Regions from separate parts of the Exiguobacterium sp. SH31 genome, predicted to be linked through region 1. Evidence: riboswitches for the same ligand, from Rfam matches in the RefSeq annotation. Region 1 holds a riboswitch; each other region holds the start of a gene.

Region 1 (4,038 bases):
TCGGAACGCCCGGGCCCCGGCAGCCGCGCCGTCTGGGTGACCGTGGATGCCGCCACCGGCGTTGATGACGACGTCTGTGCCGAAATCACGGATGATGTCCGGGATGAGCCCCGGATGGATGCCGGCCGACGGGACCGGTAGAATCGGCTTCGTCCAGTGCGGCCGAGCACTGCCATCCCGAATCGCGAACGCCTCATCAGGCGGTGTCGCAAGTGAACCGTATGGGGACGGGAACAGCGTCAAGTCGGCCCCCGCGAGGCGGATCAATTTTCCGAGCAAGAGCGAGTGGCTGATCGAGCTGGTCAAGGCGCCGGCGAACGCCGGGTGCGCCAAAATCGGGACGTTAATTGTTGGATCGCTTGCGAGTTCGCGGAGTGTGTCGAGCCCGTATGTATAGACGTTGAACAACAGTGCCGTCGCGCCCGCCTCGATCAAGCGGAGCGCTTGGTCACGCAGCCCGAACACCGGGCCGCTGAGCGTGATGGCATAGAGCGAACGTTTCCCGGTCGTTTCGAACTGTTCTTGGATGACGGCCGCTCCGATTTTAGCTCGTTCAAGCGACGGAGTGAGCGGGTTGTCGTATAGGATTTCATCATCTTTGACGATGTCGATGCCGCCGGCGAGCTGGTCTCGAAGTTGCTGTTCTAAGAAGCGTAAATCACGGCCGATGATCCCTTTAAAGATGCTCATGACGAGCGGGCGATCATGTACGTCGAGCAACTCACGAACGCCTTGAACACCGAACTTTGCTCCAGGGAATTCAGATGCAAGCGTTTCGGGTAACGTTAAGTCGATCAAGCGTACCGAGTCATCGAGCGATAATTTCCCGAACGTCGTCGTCAAGATGGATGAGAAGTCGGGCGTGACGTTATGGAGCGGATAACGGATTGTGAAGCGGCTCGTCGTTTCCGTATGCGTCGTTGAGACGACCTCGCCCCGATACGCCTTTAATTGTTCTTGCTCTAGGTGAGGCAGTTCCGTCCACGTGCCGACAGTCAGTTCGAGGGCGATTTTCTCGGCGACAGTCGCGACGCGGTCCGTCCGGCTGATTTCATATGTGGCAGTAATACTCATGTTCGTTCCTCCTTCCGGTCAAACAAAAAATGACCCCATGCCGAGGCAAGAGGTCATCATAAAAAAATGAACTCTTATCTCTCAGCTTACGCTGCAAGAATTAGCACCGTGCCCAATCGGGTCGGTTGCTGCGACATCATCGGGCTTGTCCCCTCCGTCTGCTCTTGATAAGAATGTATTTTGAAGTTGTGAAATTTAATTGAATTTTGTCACACAATATCCGGTTCGTCAATTCCTTTTTTTGAGAAAAAAAGTTTGAGTTCGTTGTTACCATATATGCATAAAAAAAGTGACCGTTGCTCCAGCAAATTGCCGTTGACAAAGGTGGGGTCGAGTCCGTAATATTCATCACAACAAGTTCACACAATCGAATACGACACTCTTATCGCGAGTTGGCAGAGGGAATTGGCCCGATGACGCCGCAGCAACCGACCAGTAGGCACGGTGCTACATCCACCAGACATACGTCTGACAGATGAGAGGAACAACCGTTACGGCTGTGCCTCTTTCTCGCGGAGAAAGGGGCTTTTTTTGTGGGGAATATACCGAAAGGGGAAACAGACATGGCTTATCAACCATTTACAGAACAGACAGTCGTCGAGCACGTCAGAACGTTAGGGTTACTCGAAGATGGGGGCATCGCGCATTGTGAGGAGATCGGGGACGGCAACTTGAACCTCGTCTTCCGCATCCGTCAAGGCGAAACGAGCCTCATCGTCAAGCAGGCGCTACCGTATGCGAAAGTCGTCGGCGAGAGTTGGCCGCTCACACTTGAACGGGCGTGGATCGAGCAGCTCGCGTTGCGCGAATTCGCCAGTGTCGTCCCGCGTTTCGTCCCGGTCGTTCTCGGCAGTGACCGGACGCTCGCCTACACGATTTTAGAAGACTTGTCTGACTTTGATATCGTCCGGACGGGCTATTTGGAAGGGAAAACGTATCCTGAACTCGCCCGTCACATCGGTGAGTTTTTAGGACAGACGTTGTTTGAGACGTCAGACTATGCGGCCGGCCCGATTGAGAAGAAGCGGAAAGAACGGGATTATTACAACCCGGAACTGTGCGACATCACTGAAAAACTGATCTTCATCGATCCGTACAAAGATGCCGAATCGAACAACATCGAAACCGCGCTCCGTCAGGACGTCGAAGCGCTTTGGCGTGACCAGAAATTGAAAGTGGAGGTCACGAAACTGAAAGTCGGTTTCGTCACGAAACACGACGCGCTCTTGCACGGGGACTTACATACAGGCAGCATCTTCGCGACGCAACAAGAGACGAAAGTCATCGATCCAGAGTTCGCTTTTTACGGACCGTTCGGCTTTGACATCGGGCAAATCGTCGCCCATTTGACGCTATCGACGTTCCATGACCCACTCAAACGGTTCGAGCGGTTCACCGACGTATTGACGGTATGGGAGACGTTTGAGAAGACGTTCCGGACGAAGTTTGAGACGGCGGTCGAACCGTTCAACACGGACGGGTTCGTCGATGAACTACTTCAAACCATCTTTAGTGACACGATTGGCTACGCCGGATGCGAACTGATTCGCCGCACCATCGGTCTCGCCGGAGTCAATGACCTCGAGACGTTACCGGAAACGGTCCGGCTCGAGCGGAAACGGGAAGCGCTCACGCTCGGCACGACGCTCATTAAACAGCGCCACGATGTCCGGACAATCGATGAATTAGTGACGCTGTTAGCGGGGGTACGCGTATGACAGTCCAAAACATTCGCTTCGAACCGTCCCGGGACGAGCTCGTCATTTTAGACCAAACGTTACTGCCGCATGAGGAGCGGTACGTGACGATCGCGACGCTCGAACAGGCGGAGCACGCCATCGAGACGTTACAAGTCCGAGGCGCGCCGGCCATCGCCTATTTCGGCGCATTCGTGCTCGCGAAAGAAGCGGTCCGCCTCCAGGATGACCCGGACTTCACACGCCGGCTCGACCTCGTCGGCCGTCGATTGATCGCGACGCGACCGACGGCGGTCAATCTGCAAAACGTGATCGAGTCACTTCTCGGGCTGAACGTCGGCGTCGACTTTGAAAGGATCGCGACCGACATCAAACATCGGGCCATCGCGCTGTTCGAGCGAGACGTCGACACGTATCGGGCCATCGGGGAGCATGCGCTCACGGTGCTGCCAGCAGGGGGGAACGTCTTAACAATCTGTAACGCCGGGGCGATCGCGACGTCGCGTTACGGGACTGCGCTCGCTCCGTTTTACGTCGGGAAAGAGCGAGGTATCGCGTTTAACGTCTTCGCTTGTGAGACGCGGCCGCTCCTCCAAGGGGCACGCCTGACCGTCTGGGAGCTCGACCAGGCCGACATCGATGTCACGCTCATCACCGACAATATGGCCGCTTGGACGATTCAGGCGAAAGGGGTCGACGCCATCATCGTCGGCGCTGACCGCATCACACGGACGGGTCACGTCGCCAATAAGATCGGCACGCTTCAGCTCGCCGTCCTGGCTAAACATTACGGGATCCCGTTTTACGTCGCGGCCCCGCATTCGACGTTCGATTTGACGGCGGACGATGTGATTCAAATCGAGGAGCGGAGCGCGCTAGAAGTGACCCATATCGGCGGACAACCGACGGCGCCGGTCGGGATCACCGTCTTTAACCCGGCGTTTGACGTCACACCGCCTGAACTGATCACCGGACTCATCACCGAAGCGGGCGTGTTCGAGCCGAATGAAGCAGCGATCACACACCATGTAGGGGGAACGGTTCACGTGTGAAACAGCAGCTCCGTGCTTGCCCGAACGATGAAGTGTGACCGTCTTGGTATGAGACGGGAATGGCCAGATTTACTTAGTCGACAAAGGCACCGGGCAGCAAAAGCGCCCTCAGAATCTATCCTGAGGGCGCTTTTTGCGTTCTAATGCGATGAAGTCGAACGTACTCCCGTTCGTGTCTTGTTGAAATGAAGCCACTTGTCGAAACCCGCAAGCTT
Region 2 (4,038 bases), on a different contig from region 1:
CAGAGCTTTGGATCTTGCCGTTCGCCCATCAGCTCCCGTTCTGGGAAAAGTGGAAGACGACGGACCGAGCGATGGATTGGATGTTGGCGCTTGCGACAAAAAAATGACTAGTACCCGAGCGGGGTACTAGTCATTTTGAGTTAAAAGACGATTGGCCCGGCCGCGATGACTTTCTCACTCGCTTTCGTGAATCGTTTAAAGTTTTGTTGGAACTTCAAGGCGAGCGCTCGCGCTTCGACATCGTAATGAGCGGCATCTTTCCAAGTGTCACGTGGGTTGAGCACGTCTTGTGGGACGCCGTCGATATGGACCGGGATGTCGACGTTGAAGATGTCGTGCTTCACAGTGTCGACGTCACGCAATTGACCGTTGATCGCGGCGTTCACCATGGCCCGTGTGTAGCTGAGCTTCATACGCGAACCTTCACCGTAAGCTCCGCCGGTCCAACCCGTGTTGACGAGATAGACGTCGACGTTATGCTGTTCGATCAACTTGCCGAGCATGTCGGCGTATCGTTCCGGGGCGAGCGGCAAGAACGGTGAGCCGAAGCAAGTCGAGAACGTTGCTTGTGGCTCGGTCACGCCGCGCTCCGTCCCGGCTAGTTTTGACGTGTAGCCTGATAGGAAGTGATACATCGCTTGCTCTTTCGTCAACTTGCTGATCGGCGGGAGCACCCCGTAAGCATCGGCCGTCAAGAAGACGATCGTGTTCGGGTGGCCGGCCCGTGAAGGGAGCATCGCGTTATCGATAAATTGAATCGGGTAAGCTGCTCGCGTGTTCTCGGTGAGCGAGATGTTTTTGTAGTCTGCTGAGCGGTCTTCGTTCAAGACGACGTTTTCAATCAACGAGCCGAAACGGATGGCGTCATAAATTTGCGGCTCGTTCTCACGCGATAAGTTGATTGTCTTGGCGTAGCAACCGCCTTCGATGTTGAAGATGCCGTCTGGTGACCAACCGTGTTCATCGTCACCGATGAGATGACGTTCCGTATCGGCCGAAAGCGTTGTCTTGCCCGTTCCCGATAGTCCGAAAAAGAGCGCCGTCTCCCCGGCGTCCGAGACGTTAGCCGAGCAATGCATCGACAAGACGTGCTGTTCAGGTAATAGGAAGTTCATGACCGAGAAGATTGATTTTTTGATTTCGCCGCCGTATTCTGTTCCCCCGATCAGAATGGTACGCTTGGCGAACGAAACGAGGATAAACGTCTCTGAGTTCGTCCCGTCAACTGTTGGGTCGGCTTTGTAGCTCGGCGCATAAATGACCGTGAACGGGTCAAACGCACCGGCTGTCGGCCACTCACGCAAGAACAACTGCTTCGCGAACAAGCTGTGCCATGCGTACTCGGTGATGGCGCGTACCGGTAACGTGTAGTGCTCATCTGCTCCAGCCGAAGCTTCGAGATAATACAGCTTCTGTTTCGTCTCGAGATGGGTGAGGACTTTGTCGAGAAGAGCGGTAAATTTTTCTTCTGCGATCGGCTGATTGACCGGACCCCAATCTACTAACGAGTTGCTGACTTCATCTTGGACGACGAATTTGTCTTTCGGTGACCGCCCTGTGAATTTCCCTGTACTGACCGATAAAGCCCCGTCTTTCGTCAGTACGCCTTCACCGTTACGAATGGCTTCTTCCACCAATTCTGGAACGGTTAAGTTCCGTAATACATCGGCACCCTTAATTAATTCTTCGATTTTCAGGAGCGTAGTCGCCATCCTGAATCCCACCTTTCCCCTAAATAGATGTGGATGAAATCCGCATACTTCCGCGTTTAATTAGTATGACATTTTTATTATATGTGACACACTAATCAAAAACAAGCATTTCTTTACCCTTTAAAGTAAGCGCTTTCTTACAAGGACATTCTAACATATTCTGTATAAGCGGGGAGTGAAAAAACGGAAACCGTCAAAAAAATGTTTGATATTTCACAAACATAAATGATTTCCGTGATTACGAAGAAATTTACAAATTAAGCAGATACGCTTGACAGAACGGTATGGCATTTATATGATGGTGTTCGTAACGGATACTCTTATTCTGAGCGGTGGAGGGAACAAGGCCCTACGAAGCCCAGCAACCGTCCGATCCTGTAGTCTTTTTCGGAAAAGGTGCTATCCTGAAGCGAAGCGACAGCTTCGAACGATAAGAGGGTAAGGAAGAACGATTCAACCTTTCCCATTGAACGTGGCGAAAGGTTTTTTTCATTACCGTCCCAAAGCAACGCGTAAGGGGAACGAGTACCGTCCACACATCACCCTTATTAATAGGAGGTTTTTCGAAATGTCAAACTTGAACCGTCGACTTTTCACTTCGGAGTCCGTCACTGAAGGACATCCGGATAAAATTTGTGACCAAATCTCAGATGCGATTTTGGATGCAATTTTGGCTGAAGATCCAAACGCCCGCGTTGCGGCTGAGACGTCTGTCACGACAGGTCTCGTGCTCGTAGCTGGTGAAATCACGACATCGACTTACGTGGATATCCCGAAAGTTGTACGTGAAACTGTTCGTGAGATCGGCTACACGCGTGCCAAATATGGTTTTGACGCTGAGACTTGTGCTGTACTCACAGCAATCGACGAGCAGTCGGCAGACATCGCCCTCGGTGTCGACCAAGCGCTCGAAGCTCGTGAAGGTCAAATGACTGACGAAGAGATCGATGCGATCGGTGCCGGTGACCAAGGCCTCATGTTCGGTTATGCAACGAACGAGACACCTGAACTCATGCCGCTCCCGATCTCACTTGCTCACAAATTGTCACGTCGCTTGGCAGAAGTTCGCAAAAACGGAACGCTCGCTTACCTTCGTCCAGACGGTAAGACACAAGTAACTGTCGAATACGACCAAGACAACAACCCGGTCCGTATCGATACGATCGTCATCTCGACACAACATGCAGAAGACATCACGCTCGAGCAAATCCAAGCGGACCTTAAAGAACACGTGATCGAAGCAGTCATCCCGGCTGAACTCATCGACGCCGAGACAAAATACTTCATCAACCCGACTGGCCGTTTCGTCATCGGTGGACCACAAGGTGATGCAGGTCTCACAGGACGTAAAATCATCGTCGACACATACGGTGGATACGCTCGCCACGGCGGTGGTGCGTTCTCAGGTAAAGATCCTACCAAAGTTGACCGTTCGGCAGCATACGCGGCCCGCTACGTGGCGAAAAACCTCGTGGCAGCTGGACTTGCTGACAAAGCGGAAGTTCAACTTGCATACGCGATCGGTGTCGCACACCCGGTTTCAATCGCGGTGGACACGTTCGGCACTGGTAAATTGAGCGAGACTGAACTCGTTGAACTCATCCGTGAGAACTTCGACCTTCGTCCGGCCGGCATCATCAAGATGCTCGACCTTCGTCGCCCGATCTACAGACAGACAGCAGCTTACGGACACTTTGGCCGCACAGACGTTGAACTCCCATGGGAGCAGACGGACAAAGCGGCAGTTCTTGAAGAAGGCGCAAAACGTTTCGCATAAGCAATAAAAAAACGACCTTTCGCGAGAAAGGTCGTCAGGCTGTTGACGAACCAAATCGCCCATCGCGATTTGGTTCGTCTCTTTTTGTGTTCATCGAGCTCGAGGCGCTCTGCCCGGCATAAAATTGAAGAAATGCTATGTAGACGGTCTTTTTCGGCCAACAGGTTGGCCAATTTCTTCATGTTTTGTGCGGTGGCTGCCACCAGGTTGGCGCACTGGACCTTCTCGGTCCCCCGGTAGAACGTGAAGCGGAGCCCGTGAAGCTCTTTCGCATCGGCGAACGAGCGCTCCACGGTCTGCGGCCGGAGACGATAGAGGTATCGTCCGGATTCGGACAGACGGTTCCGGTTCACCAATTCGCGATAGGTTTCATCAAGATGACGGGTGATGACGCGCCGGTGGGCACGATTGGACGTACACTTCTCGAGAAGCGGGCAGTTCTTACAGACGGCGGGGTCGGAGGCGTAGTGGTGATACCCGTGTCGGTCTGTCGTTCGATAGGTGAGACGCTGTTTCGCCGGGCAGACATAGACGTCTTCTTCTGATACA
Region 3 (4,038 bases), on a different contig from region 1:
TAGTTGAACAGGAATACTGACTTTTATCTATAATGATTGGAAAAATGAAGAATCGGAGTTCTGTTCTGATTTTTCGGCAATAGTGTAAAATCGTATCGAGCAAAAACTATCAATTTTATTCTAGCGTTCACAGCTACCTAACGCCGAGGGAGTACAAACAAAGATACCTCTTCGAAACTTTCTAATTAAGTGTTGACAATCCAATGTCCATGCTCACAAGTTTTAAATCGTCAAACTCTTCTTGAAGCTGGTCAGGAAGGCGTCGAAGCAATACCTCCGTCATCTCGTCCATCGTCTGTTGATCCAGTTGAAAATTATCCACCTGAATCATCCTCTCCTGTTGGTAGCCTAACGATACTTTGTATCCAAGCAAGCAACATCTCGGTTTAATTCACATAAGCCCTGGTGTTGTTTCGGAAAAAATGTTCATTGATGTGCGTCGGTTTTTAGATATAAGTGTTTTGATGGTTACACTCGTGCTAGATATCGCATATGGAGGAACAAGTTTTCCATACTCGATAAATAATTTATACATAAAGGGACTAAGAGGAGTCAAAAATCGACTCTCTCTTAGTCCCTTTATGTTACGGATTATTTTGTTGCTGTAAATATAATTGTCTAAAAACTTCTATAGAACCTTCGATATCTATCCATTTTTCTAAAAGATGATCAAAGTATATGTCTTGGGTCAACATGATTTTTTTAGAATTCACAGAGTCGTTGTTTAAATATAACGCCATTTGTTCTTCATTTTTTGCAATATCATCTACTATTTCCCACGGGGACCCATACAATTTGATCACTTCTTCTTCAGATAACGCAATAAATTCTTGATAGTCTTCTGGTGTTAGTAAGTCAGCATAAGCCTCGTACAAAGAAGCGTAGATTTTAAAAGGTGTGCCGTCTCCAATTTCTTTTTTGTATAACCACTCATAAATCATCTTCCATGTATAAATGAAATTTTCGAAGACGTATCCCCATTCCCAGTGTACTTCATCTTTTGGTAGCGTGACTCGTTGTTCTGATCCATTATCGTAATGCACAATATAATGTAATTTACCAACGATTGAGGTATCCTCAATAAAGTCATTTACGGATAAGCCCAATTGCTTTGCTGCTTCACTAATTAAGAACTCATCAGTAGATCCATAAGCTGAGAACCGGATTTCTGCAAAAGTAACGATTAGACCGTACATAAATCCTCCCAAATAATATTATTTTAAATACCAATACTGTTCTGTCGGGAAGAATTGATCAACCCTTGGATTCTTCGATTTATCACGATAAAAGCGTATTCCGACCTTATATTCCATACCATTAATTCGGGTTGTATAAGTGACACGACTATATTTGTTACCAGCTTTAACTGGTCGTCTAATTTGGTTGTTAATATCAGATGCGTTCGTTATTATAACTTGAGCAAGAGAGGTTATGAAACAATTCTTCTGTAATTCTTTGAATAAGTGATTTTCTTATGCCCCGCGGAAGATTAGAGTTTCTCGATGAAATACCAAACTCATTTTCTTCTAGATAAAGTTCCGAATCAAGATCAAGTAATTCATTATCACTTGTTAAAGCTGGAATAAATGTAAAGACGCGACCATATCAAACTGGCCGCGTCTTTACATTTTCAATTATACTGTTTAAGCTTTTTCCGCCCACGCTACATCAATAAATTCATCACGTCCTGAAATAGCCCGATCTTCCTTGTAGTGTTTCGGGTTCTTCTTATGGTAGTCCTGATGATAGTCTTCGGCCGGATAAAACACGTCGGCTGGTAAGATTTTCGTCACGATCGGTTGTTTGAACTTTCCGCTCGCGGCGAGCGCGTCGCGGCTCTGTTCTGCTTTCACGCGTTGTTCTTCCGTATGATAGAAGATGGCTGGCGCATATTGTTGCCCGCGGTCTTGGAACTGGCCGCCGTCGTCGGTCGGGTCCGTCTGAATCCAATACAGTTCGAGCAGACGCTCATACGCGAACTGAGCCGGATCGAACGTGATCTCGACGACCTCGTAATGCCCGCTCGTGCCGGTTTTCACTTGTTCATACGTCGGGTTGTCGACATGTCCCCCGGTATAACCGGATACGATTCCTTCGATGCCTGGCTGTTCCTCGAACGGTGTCACCATGCACCAAAAACAGCCGCCTGCAAATGTTGCTTTTTCCATTCATAAGTCCCCCTCGATCAATTTCCCAAAAAAAGCGCCCATGTCATCGACATGAGCGTTTTGTCATATCGTCCAAGGCGATGCCTTGCTGGAAGTAGCACCTTGCCGAAGCAGGTTGCTGTGAAGTCATAGAGCCAGGTCTCTCGTTCACTCAAGATATCGATATGTAGTTGGTGACAGCATCATATCATCTGTCTCGTTTAAACGTCAACGATTTGGTGTGCGCCGAAGTTGAAATAGCGTGGCACCAACAATCAAGATAATGAGGGCGATGGACGCAGGGAATGCCCACGGCAAATCATCCCCGAACAATTGTAGAAAGAACAGGGCGAACACGGACAGTAAAACAAGGATGTAAGAGCGGGACATGGCTACCTCCAATAACGTTTCTTCTAGTGTATCAAGTTGCACATCCAATGGCGATAAAAAGAAGGGGATTCGATGCATTCAGCGAATACCGAATAACATTGCCTATAAGGAGGGAACTAGATGCAAGACTTATTTGAACTAGACATCGAGACCGCACAGCGCGGCTATAAAGAAGGGACGTTCACGGCCCGGGACGTGACGGCCTACTATTTGACACGAATCGCTAGCTTGAACGATAAACTGAAAGCGGTCATCCAAGTGAACCCGGACGCGTTGTTCGAGGCTGAGGCGGCGGACCGTGCCTACCGACGCGGAGACCGGCTGCCACTCCTCGGTATTCCCGTTTTACTCAAGGACAACATCGAGACGGCGGGACTCATGAGGACTACTGCCGGCGCCGTGGCGCTCGAGCATCACTTTGCGGGTCGTGACGCTGAACTCGTCCGTCGCCTCCGTGAGCACGGGGCGGTCCTTCTCGGCAAAGCCAATTTATCGGAATGGGCCAATTTTTTGACGGAGGACATGCCGAACGGATGGAGCGGGGTCGGTGGACAGACGCTCAATCCGTATGGTGACAATCTCGACGTCGGCGGTTCGAGCTCTGGCTCGGCGGCGGCCGTTGCGGCGAACTTGACGGTGCTCGCCGTCGGCAGCGAGACGAGCGGGTCGATCATCCACCCGAGCGTCCATAACGGCATCGTCGGTATCAAACCGACGGTCGGGCTTATCAGCCGGAGTGGGATCATCCCGATTTCGCGGTCGCAAGATACGGCCGGTCCGATGGCGCGGACGCTCCGCGACGCGGTGCTCGCACTAGAAGCGATGTGCGGGGAAGACGATTCGGACCCGGCGACGACACATCTACCGGCCGGTCCACCGTACCGGACGTGTCTCGACGAACGTCAAGCCGTCGGCATGCGTGTCGGTTTCGTGAAGGCTGAACTGTCGGATGAAGAACAGACGCTCTATCAAGCGGCGCTGGCGTTACTCAAAGCGAGCGGGGTCGAGCTCGTCGAAGTCGACCTGCCGTCAAACGACGGACTTGACCAAGGCGACGTCCTCTACCATGAGTTCAAGCTCGGGATCGAGGCGTATTTGGCGACGACAGCGCTCCCGTATGAAACGCTCAAGGACTTGATGGACTGGAACAAGCTTCACCCGGAAACGATCCCGCACGGACAAGTTACGTTCGAGAAAGCGAATCAGTTATCAGGGCGTTTGACCGAGTCGAGCTACCTCGAGCGACGCTTAGCCGACGTCCGGCAAGCGAAAACGGACGGCCTCGATCGTTTATTGATGGAACAAACGCTTCACGCCCTGGCGTTGCCACACGACTTGAATTACGATATGGCGGCGAAGGCAGGGCACCCGACGGTCACGATCCCATACAAGCTCAAACAGAGCGGGGCACCTTTCGGGCTGTCATTCACGGGTACGAGCTATGCGGAACGAGACCTCATCCGTATCGCCTACGCGTTCGAACGCCACGTGACGCGTCCGA
Region 4 (4,038 bases), on a different contig from region 1:
CCGGCGTCAGGCGAACTGTCGCCGCTCAAATAGCGGGCCTCGTAAAACTTGGCGACCGTGTCGATGACGCCAGCCCGGAAGTAGTCGTACGGCGAGTCGGTCACGACCCTTGCGTCGACGATGACCCGCTCGATGACGACGCGGAACACGTCGTAGCGGACGTATGCCCCTTGCTCGTCATAGATGACGCTGAGCGGCGTGAAGGCGGCACAGTTCGAGGCGAGCGTCGGGATGACGATCAGCGGGACACCTTGCCGGTAAGCGACGAGTTTCGCCGTGTCGACGAGCTTACCCCCACCGATGGCAATGAGGACGTCCACATTTTTCAAACGGAGCCGTTCGACCTCAGCGTCCGTGCATTCGCCGCCGAACAGCGATGTCGGATAGGCAGTGATCGCTGGCAGGACGCGCTTGACGACGTCAAAACCGTTCTGTCCGCGCAGCACGTGAGCACGACGGCCATCGATCAATTCATCGAGCCGCTCGAGCGCGTCATCCGCATGGTCGTACTCGAGCACGGCTTGGCGGATCATGCCCGGACCTCTTCATACGTCGCAAACAGTTTCTCGATCCGCTCGACGGCCTCGTCGATCTTCGGCTCGGCGGAGACGAGCCCGAACCGGACGTACCGCTCGCCTTCTGAGCCGAAGAAATAGCCCGGCGTCACGGCGACCCCTGCCTCGTGGAGCAGCTTATGGGAGAACGATTTGGCGTCCCCGTCCGGCACTTTCGCCCAGACGAAGAACGAGCCACTCGGGGCCGTGATGTCCCATCCGGCCTGACGTAACCCGTCGACGAGCCGGTCGCGGCGGGCCTCATACAACCGTGACAAGTCGTCCCGGAGCGAACGCGGTGACTCGAGCGCGGCGATGGCCGCCTCTTGGATGGCCGAGAACACGCTCACATGGACGTGGTCCTGGTACGTGTTGATCGCCTCGATGATGTCGCGGTTGCCGACGGCGAAAGCGACCCGCCAGCCGGACATGTTGAACGCCTTCGACATCGTATACACCTCGATGCCGATGTCTTTCGCACCCGGCGCCTGCAGGAAGCTCGGCGGGACGTGACCGTCGAAACCGATGCTGCCGTAGGCGAAGTCGTGGACGACCATGAGGTCATGCTTATTCGCGAACCGGACCGTGTCGTCAAAGAACGCGGGCGACGCGACGGCGCCGGTCGGATTGCTCGGGTAGTTCAAATACATGAGTCGCGCCCCCTGCGGATCGAGCGTCTCGTAATCAGGAAGATAGCCGTTCTCTTCCCGGAGGACGAGGTCGTGGACGACCGCTCCGGCGAGACGTGCCCCCGAGATGTAGTCCGGATAGCCCGGGTTCGGTAGCAACATGCCGTCACCTGGTTCGAGAACACATTGCGGGAGCGTGATGAGTCCCGACTTGCTGCCGATCAAGATGGCCACTTCGGTCTCGGCATCGAGCGCGACGCCGTATTCGGTCTGGTAGAATGTCGCGACCGCTTGCTTCAGGCGCGTCTGTCCCCGGAACGGTCCGTATTGGTGCGTCGCCGGGTCGAGCAGGGCCGTCTGCAGCGCCTCGCAGATCGAGGCCGGTGTCGGCAAGTCGGGCGTCCCTTGGCCGAGCCGGATGACGTCGCGGCCTGAACGCTCGAGTGCGGCGACTTCGGCGGCGAGTCCGACGAAATGCTGGGGTGGTAACGTTTTAAGTAACTTCGAGCGTCTGTCTGTCATGAATAGTCCTCCTATGCAAAAACACCCCTTTCCGAGGAAAGGGGTGTCGAGATACGGACGTATTCAAACAACCACCTTTCCATCTCTCAAGGTCACCTTGCTGGAATTAGCACAGTATTGAAACAATCTGTTGCTGAAGCTTCATCGGGCCAGTCCCTCCGCTTCTCTTGATAGAAAGTGTTTTTATATGCAATTGATAATTTCTGTAATATGTCATTTAGTAAACCAAACGTTACCAACCTTGTCAATCCTTATTTCAAAAATTCCTTACCGCTATTGAATCCCGGTAAAAAAACGTTCATAGTAAAAGGTGAACGTTATTCTGCAAAATTTACAGCATGAGGGGATAGACCATTGGAACTAAACCGTCAGTTAATATGGAAGTTGAGCGTGATCGGACTGATCCTGCTCGTCCTATGGAAAGTCATCAGCGAGCCGGACACGATTTCTCGGGTCCTGCAGTATGCGTTTCAGCTGTTGACGCCGATCATAATGGGGATTGCCATCGCGCTGCTCCTCAACACCGTCCTATCCTATATAGAAGAGCGGTTCCACTTGAAGCGTTATCAAGGCTTGTTGATCGTCTACGTCACGTTCATTGGGATCCTCGTCGTGTCAGCGGTGACGCTGTTCCCACGCATCTATTCGAGTGTCGCCTCTCTCATCGAGGAGCTCCCGTTTTACATTCGCCAAATCGACGGCTTTCTCGGGCAGCTGAAAACGTATGTCGAGGAGTATAATGCGACGATTGCCCAGGCCATCGACTTCAATCGGTTCGAGGAACGGTATTCCGGATGGGTCGAGACGGCCGTCGTGTCTTCGGTCGGTTACGTATCGAGCTTCACGATGACGTTGATCAACTTGCTGATCGGGATCGTCATCTCGATCTACTTGTTGAAAGACAAGGAAGTGTTCGCCCGGATGTTCAAGCGTCTGCTGTATGCGATGTTCCCGGTCGCTTCGGCGAAGACGACGATCGACATCTTCCAAGAGATGGACTATATCTTTAAACGCTACATCATCGGAAAGTCGCTCGACTGTCTCATCATCGGCGTGATGGCTGTCATCGGGCTCTTGATCATCGGTGCACCTTACGCGCTCTTGCTCGGTGTCATCATCGGGGTGCTGAACTTCATCCCATACGTCGGACCGCTCTTAGGGATGATCCCGGCGTTCATCATCACCTACTTCTACGACCCGTTCACGGCCCTGCTCGTCTTGTTGTTCATTTTCTTGCTGCAACAGTTCGACGGACTTTGGCTCGGGCCGAAAATTCTCGGCGACAGCGTCGGGATCACCCCGTTCTGGGTCATCACATCGATCATCATCGGGGGGAGCCTGTTCGGCCTCGTCGGGATGTTCATCAGCGTACCCGTGACCGCGATGATTCAAGTCGTCTTGTCCCGGTTGATCGATTATCGGCTCACCCGAAAGAATTTAAATGAACTGTTATGACGCAAGTCAAAATATGTTGACACATTTCAATAATCTGTCATACAGTTGAAAAGAAGAGTAAACTTACAGAAAGGAGGACCCGCCATGTCAGTCATGACGCAGCCACATCGTATCCAATTTCATACTGACAGGTCGGGGTCTTCCGTTTCATGAACTGTAGTCACCCGCCTGTCTTCCGAGGCGTACATAAGCAAGTAGGGACGAGTATGCCTCCGTGCATCCTTCGTCCCTTTTATTTTGTAGAAGCAGGTGAAACGCATGATTCAATCACTCAAACGGCTCGACCGTAACATTTGGATTCGCTTCCTCGGCGAGACGATCACCGGTGTCATGATGTTCATGATCGCCCCGTTCCTCGTCCTCTATTACAGCGACAAGCTCGACAGCTACGTCCAAGTCGGCGTCATCTTGGCGACCGGACCGATCATGGCGCTCATCGGCTCGGTCGTCGGCGGACGTCTCGCCGACTTATACGGTCGAAAACCGGTCATGATGACCGCCATCCTCGGTGATGCGGTCGCGCTCATCGGTTTCGCTTTCGCGGAAACGTTTTGGCCGCTGCTCCTTTTGAACGCCATGCTCGGTTTGACGAACTCGCTGTTCCACCCGGCCGCGAGCGCGATGGTCGCCGACGTGACCGAGCCGGAACAGATGAACGAGGCGTTCGGTCTCTTACGGATGGGACATAATATCGGCGCGGCGTTCGGTCCCCTGCTCGGGAGTGCCGTCTTGTTCATCGACCGACAGTACATCTTCTTCACGGCAGCGTTCGTATTCGCCCTGTATGCGCTCGTTCTCGGACGTTTCATCCGGGAGTCGCTTCCTGAGACGACCGGGCAGGAGACACCGTCGAACCGTGACGTCTTACGCGTCTTTTA

The links. A riboswitch is a leader RNA that binds a small molecule or an ion and turns the genes downstream of it on or off. The one in region 1 is predicted to bind S-adenosylmethionine.
Region 2: it holds a riboswitch for S-adenosylmethionine, as region 1 does, so the genes downstream of both, metK (methionine adenosyltransferase) here and mtnK (S-methyl-5-thioribose kinase) in region 1, are expected to answer to the same signal.
Region 3: it holds a riboswitch for S-adenosylmethionine, as region 1 does, so the genes downstream of both, msrA (peptide-methionine (S)-S-oxide reductase MsrA) here and mtnK (S-methyl-5-thioribose kinase) in region 1, are expected to answer to the same signal.
Region 4: it holds a riboswitch for S-adenosylmethionine, as region 1 does, so the genes downstream of both, A6395_RS01250 (aminotransferase class I/II-fold pyridoxal phosphate-dependent enzyme) here and mtnK (S-methyl-5-thioribose kinase) in region 1, are expected to answer to the same signal.

What each region holds. Positions count from the first base shown of each region.
Region 1 is NZ_LYTG01000041.1:49,671-53,708, reverse strand. Features, by position in the region: gene A6395_RS06805 (2,3-diketo-5-methylthiopentyl-1-phosphate enolase) at 1-1,074, opposite strand, end outside; SAM riboswitch class I at 1,146-1,248, opposite strand; SAM riboswitch class I at 1,454-1,556, shown strand; gene mtnK (S-methyl-5-thioribose kinase) at 1,638-2,792, shown strand; gene mtnA (S-methyl-5-thioribose-1-phosphate isomerase) at 2,789-3,823, shown strand; gene A6395_RS06790 (GNAT family N-acetyltransferase) at 3,932-4,038, opposite strand, start outside.
Region 2 is NZ_LYTG01000023.1:50,873-54,910, reverse strand. Features, by position in the region: gene A6395_RS03440 (alpha/beta hydrolase family protein) at 1-107, shown strand, start outside; gene pckA (phosphoenolpyruvate carboxykinase (ATP)) at 141-1,712, opposite strand; SAM riboswitch class I at 2,030-2,149, shown strand; gene metK (methionine adenosyltransferase) at 2,281-3,489, shown strand; partial or broken gene A6395_RS15660 (IS1182 family transposase) at 3,648-4,038, opposite strand, start outside.
Region 3 is NZ_LYTG01000010.1:2,713-6,750, reverse strand. Features, by position in the region: gene A6395_RS15940 (hypothetical protein) at 182-322, opposite strand; gene A6395_RS01510 (hypothetical protein) at 585-1,196, opposite strand; gene msrA (peptide-methionine (S)-S-oxide reductase MsrA) at 1,644-2,168, opposite strand; SAM riboswitch class I at 2,232-2,331, opposite strand; gene A6395_RS16060 (hypothetical protein) at 2,376-2,537, opposite strand; gene A6395_RS01500 (amidase family protein) at 2,658-4,038, shown strand, end outside.
Region 4 is NZ_LYTG01000007.1:12,489-16,526, forward strand. Features, by position in the region: gene A6395_RS01245 (iron-containing alcohol dehydrogenase family protein) at 1-533, opposite strand, end outside; gene A6395_RS01250 (aminotransferase class I/II-fold pyridoxal phosphate-dependent enzyme) at 530-1,705, opposite strand; SAM riboswitch class I at 1,782-1,882, opposite strand; gene A6395_RS01255 (AI-2E family transporter) at 2,060-3,160, shown strand; gene A6395_RS01260 (MDR family MFS transporter) at 3,419-4,038, shown strand, end outside.